Nitratidesulfovibrio vulgaris str. Hildenborough: one gene and its partner. The protein of the gene in region 2 interacts with the protein of the main gene of each other region in a pairwise test. Links are inferred from orthologs where the notes say so. Each region holds a gene or a part of one and is shown on either strand. Other genes may lie near its edges. The genes, in order: ftsH and hflK.

What was found.
Region 1: the proteins of hflK (region 2) and ftsH interact in binary tests that used the Escherichia coli proteins (3 or more experiments, as listed by UniProt). The link is inferred for Nitratidesulfovibrio vulgaris str. Hildenborough from one-to-one orthologs.

The regions. Positions count from the first base shown.
Region 1 is NC_002937.3:1,367,582-1,374,720, reverse strand. Bases 2,251-5,158 are described here. They hold ftsH (ATP-dependent zinc metalloprotease FtsH), read right to left. Parts: upstream 4,736-5,158; coding sequence 2,765-4,735; downstream 2,251-2,764. Other genes in these bases: folP (dihydropteroate synthase), read right to left, coding at 2,251-2,768. Also shown: glmM (phosphoglucosamine mutase), read right to left, coding at 1-189; DVU_RS06040 (CdaR family protein), read right to left, coding at 249-1,151; diadenylate cyclase CdaA, read right to left, coding at 1,153-1,899; more of folP, read right to left, coding at 1,908-2,250; DVU_RS06015 (type IV pilus biogenesis protein PilM), read left to right, coding at 5,841-7,139. UniProt on the Escherichia coli protein: Acts as a processive, ATP-dependent zinc metallopeptidase for both cytoplasmic and membrane proteins. Plays a role in the quality control of integral membrane proteins.
Region 2 is NC_002937.3:755,602-762,610, forward strand. The notes cover bases 1,585-4,362. They hold hflK (FtsH protease activity modulator HflK), read right to left. Parts: upstream 3,638-4,362; coding sequence 2,531-3,637; downstream 1,585-2,530. Other genes in these bases: hflC (protease modulator HflC), read right to left, coding at 1,678-2,529; DVU_RS03250 (phosphomannomutase/phosphoglucomutase), read left to right, coding at 3,719-4,362. In the rest of the region: DVU_RS03230 (response regulator), read right to left, coding at 1-431; DVU_RS03235 (LexA family transcriptional regulator), read right to left, coding at 651-1,349; more of DVU_RS03250, read left to right, coding at 4,363-5,080; DVU_RS03255 (4Fe-4S binding protein), read left to right, coding at 5,140-5,652; DVU_RS03260 (aldehyde ferredoxin oxidoreductase N-terminal domain-containing protein), read left to right, coding at 5,642-7,009.

The DNA of each region.
Region 1 (7,139 bases), 610 kb from region 2 along the record:
GGTGAGGGCCGACTCGAACATGTAGCCCGAAAGCCGCGTGTCCTTTCCGATGACGACACGATGTCTGCGATTGCCATTGCGGAAACGCGTGCCCGCTGCGAGGCCAAGTCGCAACGCCATATCGGCGGTCATAGGGTATATGTTGACCTGTCCGCGCAGACCGTCAGTGCCGAAAAGCCTTCTGCCCATATGTCATTCTCCTGAAGTGCAATGCCTGCCGAGGCCCCGCAGGGCAACGGGCAGATAGCCTATCTCTTCTGAATTGTCACCGTTACGGTGTCGGGGACGACCTCGTCCACGCGAACACCGTCGGGGGATACCGTATGCACCGGCAGGTGCAGCACTCCCGGTGCCACATCTTCCGGAAGTTCTATCCGGGCTTCGATACTCTTGAGCACCTCTGCGTCGGAAGCCTGCGACCGGGGCAATTCGGCCCTGATGGACACCTTGGCCGGGGCGACCTTGATGCGAAGCCCCTGTATGTCATCGAAGCGCACCTGCCGCGAAAGAACGACCTCACGTCGGGCGATGGTGACCCTGTAGGCAACCTGCAACTGCGCCGGGGTGCTTTCGACAAGTTCAGGAACGACCACAGGCACGTCCACGAGGACATCCCCAACGGTATCAGCCGGAGGAGGCGGAACCTCGGCGTGGAGTTTACGCAAGGCATCCACCACGCTTTCAGGCCCACGCACCCTGACCTTGGCAGGAGTGAACCGCAGCCCTTCGACCACCACGTCCGGCGCCACCGTCCCTGTCACACGCGCATCGACGGGGACTTCACGTTCTGCCACGCTATCGACCTCAAGCACCAGCCGGGATGGCGTCACCTCCACGACCTCGAAAGCTCGCGTGATGGGCAGTTTCTCGACTACGACCGGTACGATGGACGTTCCCTTCTTCAGTGTGGAAAGGTCTACGGCGTAGGTGAGACTCGCCTCATTGATGGACCGCATGAGTCCCTTGGGGCCACGCAGACGCACGGAGACTTTCTTGACGAGACCGTCGCGCACGATCAATCCCGCAGGCATCCCCTTGAATTCGACGCGCACTTCGATGAGCGTTTCGACACGCTCTTGTCCGGTAACCATGTACCACATCGTCACCGACATGACACAGGCCATGAGCATATACAGCCAGTTGGAGCGCATCCTACTTCTCCAGTATGTTGCGTAGCACGCGCTTGAGCCGCGTCGCATCGAGACTGGTCGTCAGCTTGCCACCCACGGCAACCGTGATGGCCCCCCGTTCTTCCGAGACGACGACGGCAACCGCGTCACTCTCTTCGGTGATGCCCAGCGCAGCGCGGTGGCGCGTGCCGAAGTCCTGCCGTTCGGTGACGGCGGCCAGCGGAAGTATGCAGGCGGCAGCGGCTATCTCCCGTCCGCGAATGATAACTGCCCCGTCATGAAGCGGGGTCTTCGGAAAAAAGATGGTGATGAGCAACTCGCGCGAGACCTGTGCCCCCAACTTCACGCCGCGTTCGAGCATGTCGCCGAGCGCCACATTGCGTTCGATGACGATGAGCGCTCCGATACGCCGCTGTGCAAGATACAGTGCCGCCCCGATGATTTCATTGAGATGCTCGTCTTCTGTGGAGCGTCGCCGCCGGAAACTTCGAGCCCCCATGTCCGTGAGTGCCTGCCGGATGTCTCTCTGGAAGAGCACGATGATGACGAGGAACAACGACCCGAGGAAGTTCTCAAGCAGCCAGCCGAGCGTGTAGAGGCCGAGTTCCCGCGAGACGAAGTAGACGACGACCAGCAGTAGCAGACCATAGATGGCTGAAACGGCACGGGTGTCCTTCACCAGCAGGATGACACGATAGAAGAGGACAGCCACGAGTGCCATATCGAGCAAGTCGCGCCAGCCCACGGTGACGGTATCGAACAGCAGCATGAATACTCCTAGACGGCGCCCATGGCAGCCACAAGGCGCAAGGTGTGCACCGTGGCGACAACGTCATGAACGCGGTGATACCGCACTCCGCGCCCGGCGAGAAGGGCTGTGGCCACCTGCGTCGCAGTGCCTCGCTCATGCGGGGCCAGACCAAGCAGCGCACCGAAGAGCGACTTGTTCGAAAGTCCCATGAATACGGGCCGCCCCAGGGTCGAAAAGCGCTCGATGTGACGCAGGATGTCGAAATTATGCTCCATCGTCTTGCCGAAGCCGATACCGGGGTCGAGCACAATATGCCCCTCCGGCAAGCCAGCAGCGGTGAGGGCTGCCATCTCCCGTTCGAAGAAGGCGAGGATGTCATCAACGACATCGGCATACGTGGGGGCATCCTGCATCGTGCCGGGCTTGCCCAGACTGTGCATCAGGACGTAGCCGGGGCGGTACTGTGCCACCACGTCACGCAGGGCAGGGTCGAAGGCACAGGCGGAAATATCGTTGATGATGTCCGCCCCCGCGTCGAGGACTGCCACGGCGGTTGCCGCCTTGTACGTGTCTACCGAAAGGGGTACGGGCAGGCCCGCAACGTCACGCAGACCTTTCAGACCGTCGACAACGGGCAGGACACGCGCGAGTTCTTCCTCAAGTGAGACCGGGGCGGCGTAGGGTCGAGACGACTCGGCCCCGATGTCCAGGATGTGCGCCCCATCGTCAACAAGTCTTCGACCATGTTGGACTGCGGCCTCGGTCGTCTCGTGCTGCCCCCCGTCGTAGAACGAATCGGGAGTGACGTTGACGATGCCATAAACGCAAAAAGGGGCAGGGCGAAACTCCCTGCCCCCCTTCAATATCCAGAGTCCGTCTGCGCTCATGCGCGGTCGTCCCTCTTTTCGGGTTCTTCAGCTTCGAGGGTGAACTCCTCGGCCGGGGTAGCGGCGTCTTCCGAAGCCTGCGGCGACTGCGCGGCCTTTGCCCCGTCCGTGGCGTTCCCTGCTGGCGGTGTCGTCCCGGAGTTTGCCGGGGCCCCGCCGTTTCCCCTTTCGGGAGGCAGCTTCTCGCCACGCATGAGGATGTCGATGTCATCACCACTGATGGTCTCGCGTTCCAGCAAGGCATTGGCGATGTCGTGCAGGGCAGTCAGGTTCTCTTCAAGCAGGGTGTGGCAACGCTGGCGAGCCTCTTCGATGATGCGCTTGACCTCGGCGTCGACCAGACGTGCCGTCTCCTCGCTGAAATTGCGCGAGTGGGCCCATTCACGCCCGATGAACACCTCTTCACCCTGTTCACCGATGGCCAGCGGGCCGATGGCCTCGCTCATGCCCCATTCGCAGACCATCTTGCGAGCCATCTTGGTGGCCCGATCGATATCGTTGCCTGCACCTGTGGTCACGTCTGAGAAGATGATCTCCTCCGCGACACGTCCGCCAAGCAGTACCACGAGGTTCCCCAGCAGGTAGTTGCGCGAATAGCCGTGCCTGTCGCCTTCCGGCAACTGCATGGTAACGCCAAGAGCCCTGCCGCGGGGGATGATGGTGACCTTGTGGATGGGGTCTGAACCGGGAATGAGCTTGGCAGCAAGGGCGTGACCGGCTTCATGGTAGGCCGTGATGCGCTTCTCTTCATCGCTCAGGATGAGGCTGCGACGCTCTTTGCCCATCAGGACCTTGTCCTTGGCGTACTCGAAATCCCCCATGTCCACGACGTCCTTGTTGAGCTTTGCAGCCTGCAACGCGGCTTCGTTGACGAGGTTCTCAAGGTCGGCACCGGAAAAGCCCGGGGTGCCCTTGGCGATGATCTCGAGGTTGACCCCGCTGGACAGCGGGGTGCGCCTGCCGTGCACTTCAAGGATGCGCTTGCGACCGCGCACGTCCGGTGTGGGCACGACCACCTGCCTGTCGAAACGACCGGGGCGCAGCAACGCCGGGTCGAGGACGTCGGGGCGGTTGGTGGCTGCGATGAGTATGACGCCCTCGTTGGATTCGAAGCCGTCCATCTCCACCAGCAGCTGGTTGAGAGTCTGCTCACGTTCGTCATGGCCGCCGCCAAGGCCAGCACCACGCTGACGACCGACTGCGTCGATTTCATCGATGAAGATGAGGCACGGCGCGTTCTTCTTGCCCTGCATGAACAGGTCGCGCACGCGCGAGGCGCCCACGCCCACGAACATCTCCACGAAGTCCGAACCGGAGATGGAGAAGAAGGGCACCCCTGCCTCACCGGCAACAGCCCGCGCCAGCAGCGTCTTGCCCGTACCGGGAGGACCGACAAGCAGCACACCCTTGGGGATGCGCCCGCCGAGGCGGGTGAACTTGCGTGGGTTGGACAGGAACTCGACGACCTCGCTGAGTTCCTCTTTTGCCTCATCGACACCGGCAACGTCCTCGAAAGTGACGCGTGCCGACTCCTGCGTGATCATGCGCGCACGAGAACGCCCGAACGACATGGCCTTGCCACCGCCGCCCTGCATCTGACGCATGAAGAAAATCCACACACCAATAAGAAGAAGCATGGGGAACCACGAAACGAGCAGCGTCATGTACCACGCGGCCTCTTCCTGCGGTTCTGCCTTGACTTCGATCTTCTTGTCGAGGAGGCGGCTTACCAGCGAGGGATCTTCGGGCGCAAATGTCTGGAAGGGTTTGCCTTCGGTGGTCTTGCCAGAGAGCTTCTGCCCCTGGATGGTGACCTCGACGACCTCGCCCTTCTCGACCCTTTGCAGGAACTCGCTATAGGTGACCCTCTGCTGCGTGCCCTGTGGTTGATTGAACAGGTTGAACAGAACGACCATCAACAGCGATATGGTCGCCCAGAGCACCAGGTTCCGCGAAAACTGGTTCAATGCGTGCCTCCGGATGGCTTGTGTTCTTTGTGAGCACCCTGCGGGTGTCGGTAGATACTAAGTCGCCTGTCACGGTTTGACAATGTTCTCGTGCAGGAAAAGCCTTTTTATGCCTGCGCACCACAGATGGGACGCCTGAAAAACCCTTCAGCGCACCCCACCGGCGACATCGCCCGCTTCTGCAACCATCTGCCACCCAACCATCAGCAACCGGCCCAGCAACTGTGCGCCCCCCCTGTCACGCCTTTTTTGCAACATTCTCACCCGACGCACTGCGAAGAGACATCATCTGTCCACGCTCACGAATCCTCCGGCAAGGAATGGCATCCGCACACAGAAGCGCTTCCCGCTTGAAATAATGCCCTCTTTGAGGTACATGTCCTTTTTCTGGAAGCGTTTTCTATCCGGTGATAGGCCCGGTCTTCAAAACCGGTGGTAGGTCGAGAGGTCTACGGTAGGTTCGACTCCTATACGCTTCCGCCAATAGCATACCAAGCCCGGCAACGGGCTTTTTTCATATCCGCATTCAGCCATCAGTCACGGTGTGTGATGTGAATGCCCCCGGCGAAAGGGCCTTCACCGCAATAACACAACGTTTTTTAACGACTTTCACATCTCTTCACATCTTGACTCGTTCAAACGGCAGCCCCACCACTAGCCGCAATCCCACAGCGACGTGGCAGAGTCGTTGTGGTCACATGGCCCCAGCCACGTCTTCGCCAAATCAACAGTTTCACAGTATACAAATGAAGTGTCGCTTCATTTTCATGCATGAACCTGCAGAAATAGCAGCCATCATAAAAAGTTATAATACTCTTGCATTCTCATAAAACTACGGCATATAGCTCAACCGCAGGCCATAGAAGCCCGACAAAAGCGCAGGGGGGGACTTTGCGCAAGGGTTTTATGTAAGACCTCACACGCAACCAAGCTACAGATTACGGACCTCTTGTGCTGTGGAGTGTCTTTGCCAACGCCATGCACGGCGGCGGCATCCACCTTGCCCATGCATCAGGTTCCGCCAACGCGACGTAATCCGTCTGCTTGAACCGCAGAAGTGCTCTCCCCCGCACCCGCGCTGATACACGAACTATCTGGATGGTGGATGATGGGTCTCAAAGCCGATGCAACCGCGACCGGGCGCCTTGTCGACATCATACGCAACGGCAGGGCCGGTCCTGCTGCGGCACGCCCGCAGAGCAGCCCCGCTGGCGGACTGTTTTCGCTCTTTGGCACCAACGGCCGTGACAGACGTACGATTGGCGTTGCATGGCGCAACCAGACCCTGTTCCTTGCCGAGACACGTCTTGGCAGTGCCACTCCTCCCGTACTGCAAGGGGTACAGGTCACCCCCATCCCGGCGGGGATGCGCCCCGGGGACGATACCTTCGCCGTATTCCTCCGCAAGCAGATTTCAGAGTTCTGCGGCACCATGCCAGACATAGACATCTGGACGGCCTTGCCTGACGAACAGGCAGAACAGTGGCACTTTCGCATCGCCAAGGTTCCCCCCAAAGAGCGTGATGAAGTCGCCTACTGGACAGCGAAGAAAGAACACGACTTCGATGAACGCCAGTCGGTGTTCGATTGCGTCATCGGAGACGAACTCATCGAACAGGGTGTGCCCAAGTTTCCAGTGTCTGCCACCATCGCCGGACGCGCCGCCCTGCACGACATGCGCAATATCATCCAGCGAACGGGCTTCGCCCTCAAGGGCGTCACCACGCGCGCAGCCGCCATGCAGAACCTGTTCAGTTCAGGCTGGGTCTCTGCCGGATGCGAGCAATACGCCGTTGTGCATATGGATGAAGACTGGACGCGCATCGACATCTACTCCGGCACTTCGGTGATGGTAAGCCGCGTCGTCAAGACAGGCTTTGCGAGCATCATCCGCGCCGTCGTCGAATCGTACATGCCGACCCCGGTCTTCGCGGATATGCCCCCGGCAGGGCAGGACGTGCCCGCCAACATCCCCGGCGAGGCGCAAGTCCGCGAACGTCTGCTCGAAGAGTCCATGGGTGACATGCAGTGCGCCGTCGCCACCCCGCTCACCCACAGTATCGACGCGCTTCACGAGCGCATCGCCCCTGCCATCGACCGTCTGCTGCGTCAGCTTGAACGCACCATGGGGCATTTCACCAACACTCTCGGCTACCCTCAGATTTCGAAGCTCTTCGTGGCCACCCCCGGTGGCTGCCTCCGCCCGCTTCTCGAGCAGTTTTCGCAATATCTGGGACTCCCCTGCGCAAGCCTGCACTCGTTGCGCGGTGCCATGACGCCGGGAGCGGAACTCGACCTCGCCAAGCTGCCCGCCGAACATCGCGAGACGGTGTGGGCGATAGGCCTCTCGCTCTCGCATGAAGGACGCACGCAGAACTGTGTGCACACCTTCCGCGAACGCCGT
Region 2 (7,009 bases):
GACGTCTTCGCAAGGCTGGCATGTTCCGCAGCCTGTCGGGCTTCGTCGATTTCGCGAACGGCCCTGTGCTTGAGCAGGGCGACCTCGATGGTGGAGTAGAGTTCGCGTTCGGCAAAGGGCTTGACAAGAAAGCCGAACGGCCCGGCTTTCATGGCCCTTGAGAGGGTCGCTTCGTCGGAGAAGGCGGTGAGAAAGACGACAGGAATGTCGAACTGGTTGGTGATGACATGGGCGGCGTCTACGCCGTCACCGCGCCGCAGGCGGATGTCCATCAGAACGAGGTCCGGCCTGAGACGCTTCGCCGCATCGATGGCTCCGTCTGCATCCGTCTCGACGGCAGGCACTATGTACCCAAGACCTTCGAGCGTGCGCCGTAGATCAAGTGCGACGATCTGTTCGTCGTCGACGACGATGATACGAAGATTCGGCATGTATCTCCGGTTCCGGGTTTCTTCGTGTATGCCCCGAAAAGGCTTCACATGCAAGGCGCGCCAAGGCCCGGAAAAGGCAGGAACGGCCCGGATTCCACGTGAGGGCTGGCGGTGAAGGGGCGATTGCCTCTGTGGTGCCGCCGGTGTTGCCAGCCCGGGTACGAAAAAAACGGGCGACCCTTGCGGGCCGCCCGAAACTGCTGTCTTGGAGCGAAAAGGTCAGATGCGCTGGAGCACCCACACGATACGCCCGAAGATACGGTCGGCGTGCTGGTCGATGGGCAGATACTGCTCGGGGTGGGTGGGATTCTCTGTCCGGAGGATGAACCGGGCATTGGCAGCATCGAGGAACACCCGCTTGATGGCGACACCCTCGAAGGGCATGAAGACGCCATAGAGTTCGCCCGAGACGATGTTCTTCTGGGTGGTGTCTATGCCGACGAAAGCACCCTTGCCGATGACGGGTTCCATGGCGCCTGCATCCACACGCACTATCTGCGTTCCGGGGGCGGCAAACGACTGGGGTACGGCAAGTTTGGCGATGGCCGTGAGCGGTTGCGAAACACCGTTCTCGTCGACAGCGCAGCCCATGGCGAACACAGTGGCGACACTGCTCTTGGCATCAGGGTCGCCGTAACGCGCGGGGTCTTCAAGCACGAGTCCGGCGACGGGGGCGTCGAGCGGTTCATACCCCTGGTCGGTACGCAGGTACATGGGGCCGGAGCCCTTCTTGAGCCAGTCAGGATTCAGCCCGAACTTCTCGAACAGTTTCATGTACCAGTCGGAGGGGACGGAGTTGCGTCGTTTGGCGTCTGATATGCTCGACTGGCGAATGTCGAGGACTTCCGCCAGCTCGACCTGCGTTCTGGTGTTCGTGGCGAGCTTGATGCGCTCAAAGACTTCATCGAACGTAGACAATGCTTTTCTCCGGGCGGCGAAGCCGGGCCTGGGGCCTGGGCATCGCCTCTGATCTGAGTGCTCTCGTCTGTAGGGTATCCTAGCTACCATTATAGACGAGTGCAACACTATTGTTGAAGAAGAGTACGCTCCGCGCTCCGGTTGCATGGAGCTAAAGGTCTTGCGTATGGCGTACTATGGCGAGCAAAAATCGGGCCACCAACGTGTCTTCGTGGAATCTCCAGCGAAGTGGCACGTATGGTGGCCCGATGTGTCACAATCGGAAGCCGATAGTGTCACACATGTTACATGTCTGTCTCGCTCATCTGTAACATGTCATGCGACACAATCAGGGGCGAATCGGCTTGAGCAGCGGGTCATCGGGGGTGAGCACGAACCGCGTACCCTCTTTCAGCGAGTTGCGCAGCGTCTCAAGCCCGCGCATGAACTCGAAGAACTCGGGTGCCTGACCGTAGGCGTTCGCGAAGGTGCGCGTCGCCACGGCGTCACCCTCACCACGGATGATCTCGGCCTTCTGGTTGGCTTCCGCCAGCAGTACGGCCCGCTCACGGTCGGCCAAGGAGCGGATCTTGGTCGACTCTTCCTGTCCTTCCGAGCGATATTGCTTGGCTTGCCGTTCGCGTTCGGCGCGCATGCGTCCGAAGATGGCGCGCTGGTTCTCGGCGGGCAGGTCGGTTCGCTTGATGCGCACGTCGATGACCTCCATGCCGTATTCGGACATGAGTTCAGAGGTGCGACGTGTCACTTCGGTCATGATCTCTGCACGCTTGGAGGCGACCACTTCGGTGAGGGTATGCCGTCCCACATGGACACGCAGCTGCGAGTAGACCATGTCGTCAAGGCGGGTCTGGGCACCGGGAATGGTCCGTACGGTGCGGTAGAAGGTCAGCGGGTCGGTGATGCGCCAGCGTGCGTAGTTGTCGAGTACGATGGCCTTCTTGTCGCTGGTGAGGGCCTCGGCGGAGCGGGCGTCATAATCGAGCATCCGTGCATCGAAGAAGATCACGTTCTGTATGAAGGGCAGCTTGAAGTGCAACCCCGGCCCGGAAACTTGTCCGACAGGTTCACCAAGTTGCAGTACGATGGCCTTCTGCGTCTGGTGCACGGTGTAGAAACTCTGCCCGCCGATGATGAACACGGCCAGCACGGCAATGAGGAGGGTGAGGCTCTTGCGGCTCATGCTAGTTGCCTCCCTTCGTACCGGTCTGTGGCGCGGGTGTGAGTCTGTCCAGCGGCAGATAGGGCAGGACACGGCCTGCGGTCTCGCGAGGCAGGATGATGCGCTCGACGCCGTTGCGCGAGAGAATCTCCTGCATGGTCTCGAAGTACAGGCGCTTGCGCGTCACGTCCTTGGCCGCGTTGTATTCCTTGAGCACGGCGATGAAGCGTTGGGCCTCGCCTTCGGCCTGTCGGGTGCGGGTCTCTCGGTAGCCTTCGGCCTGGTTGACGAGTTCAGCCGCCGCGCCACGGGTGCGGGGCAGGAGTTCGTTGCGGTAGGCTTCGGCCTCGTTGACGATGCGGCTCTTGTCCTCGCGGGCGGAGGCGACATCCTTGAAGGCGTCGATGACCTCCTTGGGCGGGTGCACGTCCTGCATCTGAACTGCGAGCACGCGGATGCCAACCTTGTATCGGTCGAGAATCTCCTGAAGCAGCGTCGTCGTTTCGTTCTGGATACGAAGCTTGCCGTCAGTGAGTGCCGCGTCGATGAGGCTGTTGCCGATGATCTCGCGCATGGCCGCCTCCGCGGCATTGCGGACTACGGCCGCCTGGTCGGTGACGTTGAAGAGGTACTCCACAGGGTCCTTGATCTGATACTGCACGCTGAACTGCACGTTGACGATGTTCTCGTCACCGGTCAGCATGGCGGCCTCTTCGGGGAAGACGCGTCCCTGTCCCTGCTGGAAGGTGGCGCCCTGCGTCGGCGAGCGGAATCCTATCTCCACCCGTTGCACCTGCGTCACCTTGGGCTTGTAGACCCGTTCAACAGGGAAGGGCAGGTGGTAGTGCGGGCCGGGGCCGACAGTACGGTCGTACTGTCCGAACCGGAGCACCACCCCTGCTTCGTCGGGGTTGATGATGTAGACACCGGAAAGAAGCCACAGGACGGCCACAGCCGCTGCGGCAAGTTTGCCGGTAGGAAACGGGAATTCGCGGAAGCGGCGGAACGAATCGCCAAGCTTCTCGAAGTCCGGCCCGGAGGGCGGAGGCGTATCGCCTTGGTCGCCGCCACCCCAGCCGCCCGTCTGCCGCTGCCGTTTTTCTTGCAGTTTGTCCCAATCCCAGTTCATAATACTGAAAAAATAGGGCAGTTGTTGCATCAGGTCAAGGCAAGACCTCGGCGCGGACTGCTTTATGGAGGATGAGCCATCATGAAGGCGTTATCGGCCCATGTGTTCAGGGCCTACGATATCAGAGGGATTGTCGACACCGATTTCGACCCGGAATGGGTCGAGAGACTCGGGAGGGCCTGCGGAACCTACTTTGTCTCGCACGGTCACGGGGCTGCCGTTGTGGGGTTCGATTGCCGCCACAGTTCGCCAGCCTACCACGACGCACTCGTGCGCGGCCTGCTGTCGACGGGGGTGGATGTGACCAGCGTGGGCATGGTGCCCACCCCGGTATTGTATTTCGCCGTGAAACACCTCGGGCGCAAGGCCGGGGTCATGATCACGGCAAGCCACAATCCATCGGAATACAACGGGTTCAAGGTCGTCGCCGGTGAGTCGACCATCCACGGCGAGGAGATTCGCCGCATATGGGAGGTCTTCGAGCGTGGCGAGTTCGCTTCGGGGCACGGCATCGGGTGTTCCCATGACATCGTGCCCTCCTACATCGAAGCCATCACCTCTGATGTGCACCCCGCGCGCAAGCTGAAGGTCGTTGTCGACGGAGGCAACGGTGCTGGCGGCGAGCTTTGCGTTGAAGTGCTGCGCAGGCTGGGTGTGGAGGTCGTGGCGCAATTCTGCGAACCCGATGGCGACTTCCCCAACCATCACCCCGACCCCGTGGTCGAGGCCAACATGACCGCGCTCATGGAACGCGTGCAGGTCGAACGCGCAGACCTCGGCATCGGTCTCGACGGCGATGCCGACAGGCTTGGTGCCGTAGACGGGATGGGGCGGCTGCTGAACGGTGACGAACTGCTTTCGCTCTATGCGCGCGAGATGCTGGCCCGTAGACCGGGCGAGACGGTCATCGCCGACGTCAAATGTTCGCATCGCCTTTTCGACGACATCGAGGCGCACGGCGGCAAGCCCATGATGTGGATCACAGGGCACTCCGTGGTCAAGGCGCGTATGCTCGAAGTCGGCGCACCGCTGGCGGGTGAGCTTTCGGGGCACATGTTCTTCGGCGACAGATGGTTCGGCTTCGACGACGCCATCTACGGGGCTGCCCGTCTCGTGGAACTGCTCGCAGCCAGTGACGTGCCCCTGACCGACCTGCCCGGCTGGCCGCCAAGCCACGCGACCCGTGAATTGCACCTGCCCTGTCCGGAGCACGCCAAGTTCGAAGTCGTGCGGAGGGCACAGGCCTATTTCCGTGAGCGATGCACCATCAACGACATCGACGGTGCGCGTGTGATCTTTCCCGATGGATGGGGCCTTGTGCGTGCCTCCAACACCCAGCCGGTGCTCGTGTTGCGTTTCGAGGCGCAGACGCCGGAACGTCTGGCCGAGATTCGCGCCTTCGTCGAAGAACCGTTGCGACGCTGGGTCGCGGAACTTTCATAGCATCGGGTGTGGTATCGTGTCCGACCGGATGAGTGCGGTCAGGACAAGGAGACTGTGACATGAAGATTCTCAAGGCGAACCGGATGGAGCGCTGTATCGGCTGCCATGCCTGTTCCCTCGCCTGTGCGCGGCTTGTGCACAAGCGTCTGTCGTGGGTGACGGCCGGAATCCGCATCACGTCGGCAGGCGGGCTTTCGACAGGGTTCGAGGCGCGCCTGTGTCTTGCCTGCGACCCCGCACCCTGTGCGCAGGCCTGCCCGACCGGTGCCTACGCGCAACGCAAGGGTGGCGGCGTGAAGGTCGACAGGTCGCTGTGCATCCGTTGCGGGCGTTGCGCCGAAGCCTGCCCGGTGGATGCCGTGCACATGGACGGTGAGACCGGCCTGCCCTACGTGTGCATCCACTGCGGGCGTTGTGTGGCCTTCTGCCCCCATGAATGTATCGAACTGGTCGACCAGCCCGTGGCCGATGCCGCATCGGACGAAGCGGGAAGGGAGACGGGTGACGACAAGGCCCTGCCGCGAAAGGCAGGGCTGGTGAATGACGCTTCGGAGGTGGGGCATGCCGATTGAAGGAACCGCCTCGCGCGTGCTGCATGTGGACCTTGAGTCGGGTGCCTCGCGTGTGCTGCTTTTCGAGGGACGCCCGCACCATCTCGGCGGCAGCGGGCTTGCCGCTGCACTGTATGACGCCTACGGGTTGCCGGAATCTCCGGCTTTCGACCCGCGGCAGCCGCTCATCTTCGCCATCGGACCGCTTTCGGGGTTCTTTCCCCTCATGAGCAAGGTCGTGTGCGGCTTCCGTTCGCCGTACACGGGAGAATGGGCCGAGAGTCACGCGGGGGGACGTCTTGCCCTGTCGCTGCGCTTCGCGGGATATGACGCGCTGATGATCACCGGACGGGCGCGAACGCTCTCATGTCTTGTCGTGGGGTCGCGTCGTCTCGAAATCCACGATGTCCACTACCTGCGCGGACAGGACGTGTTCACTTCCGGGAAGTATCTGCGTCGCTATGGCAAGGAGTCGTCAGGGCATCGTAGCACGGTGCGCATCGGGCCTGCGGGCGAGCGTGGTGTCACCTTCGCGTGCGCCAACGTCGACTCGTTCCGGCATTTCGGACGACTGGGCGCAGGTGCCGTCATGGGCGGCAAGAATCTCAAGGCGCTGGTCGTGACGGGCGACTCGGGCATCGAACTGCCTGAAGGGCGCGACTATCCGAAACTCTACAAGGAAGTGTACCAGTCGGTCACCGGTACCGACATGATGCAGAAGTACCACGACCTCGGCACTGCCGAGAACCTGCTGGTGCTCAATGAACTGAAGGCGTTGCCGTGGCGCAACCTGCAAGCCACGACAGACCCCGCCATCGACGGCATCTCTGGCGAACGGTTCGCGGAACAGCTTCTGCTGCGGCAGACCGCCTGCGCGGGCTGTCCGGTGGGGTGCATCCACATCGGGCTGCTGCGACAGCAGTTCGCCCGCGACCACGAGTTCCTCTACAAGCAGGTGTCATACGACTACGAACCCATCTTCGCGCAGGGTTCCATGCTGGGCCTGACCAACGCCTCCGACGTGCTTGCCCTGCTCGATGAGACGGAGAAACTCGGCCTTGACTGCATGAGCGCCGGTGTCGCACTGGCATGGGTGGCGGAGGCGTTCGAAAAGGGTGTCGTCACCGAGAAGGAGACGCTGGGCCCGGTGCACTTCGGCAACGTGGCCACGTTCGTCGCCGCGCTGCACCACCTTGCCAACGGAACCTCCGAATTCTGGCAGGCGTTGGGCAAGGGGGTGCTGTATGCCGCAGACATCTACGGCGGTGCCGACTTCGCCTGTGTCCTCGGTCAGGAGATGGCAGGCTATGCCACGGGCGAGGTGTATTTCGTCTCACAGGCCCTGGGGTTCAGGCATTCGCATCTCGACAGCGGCGGC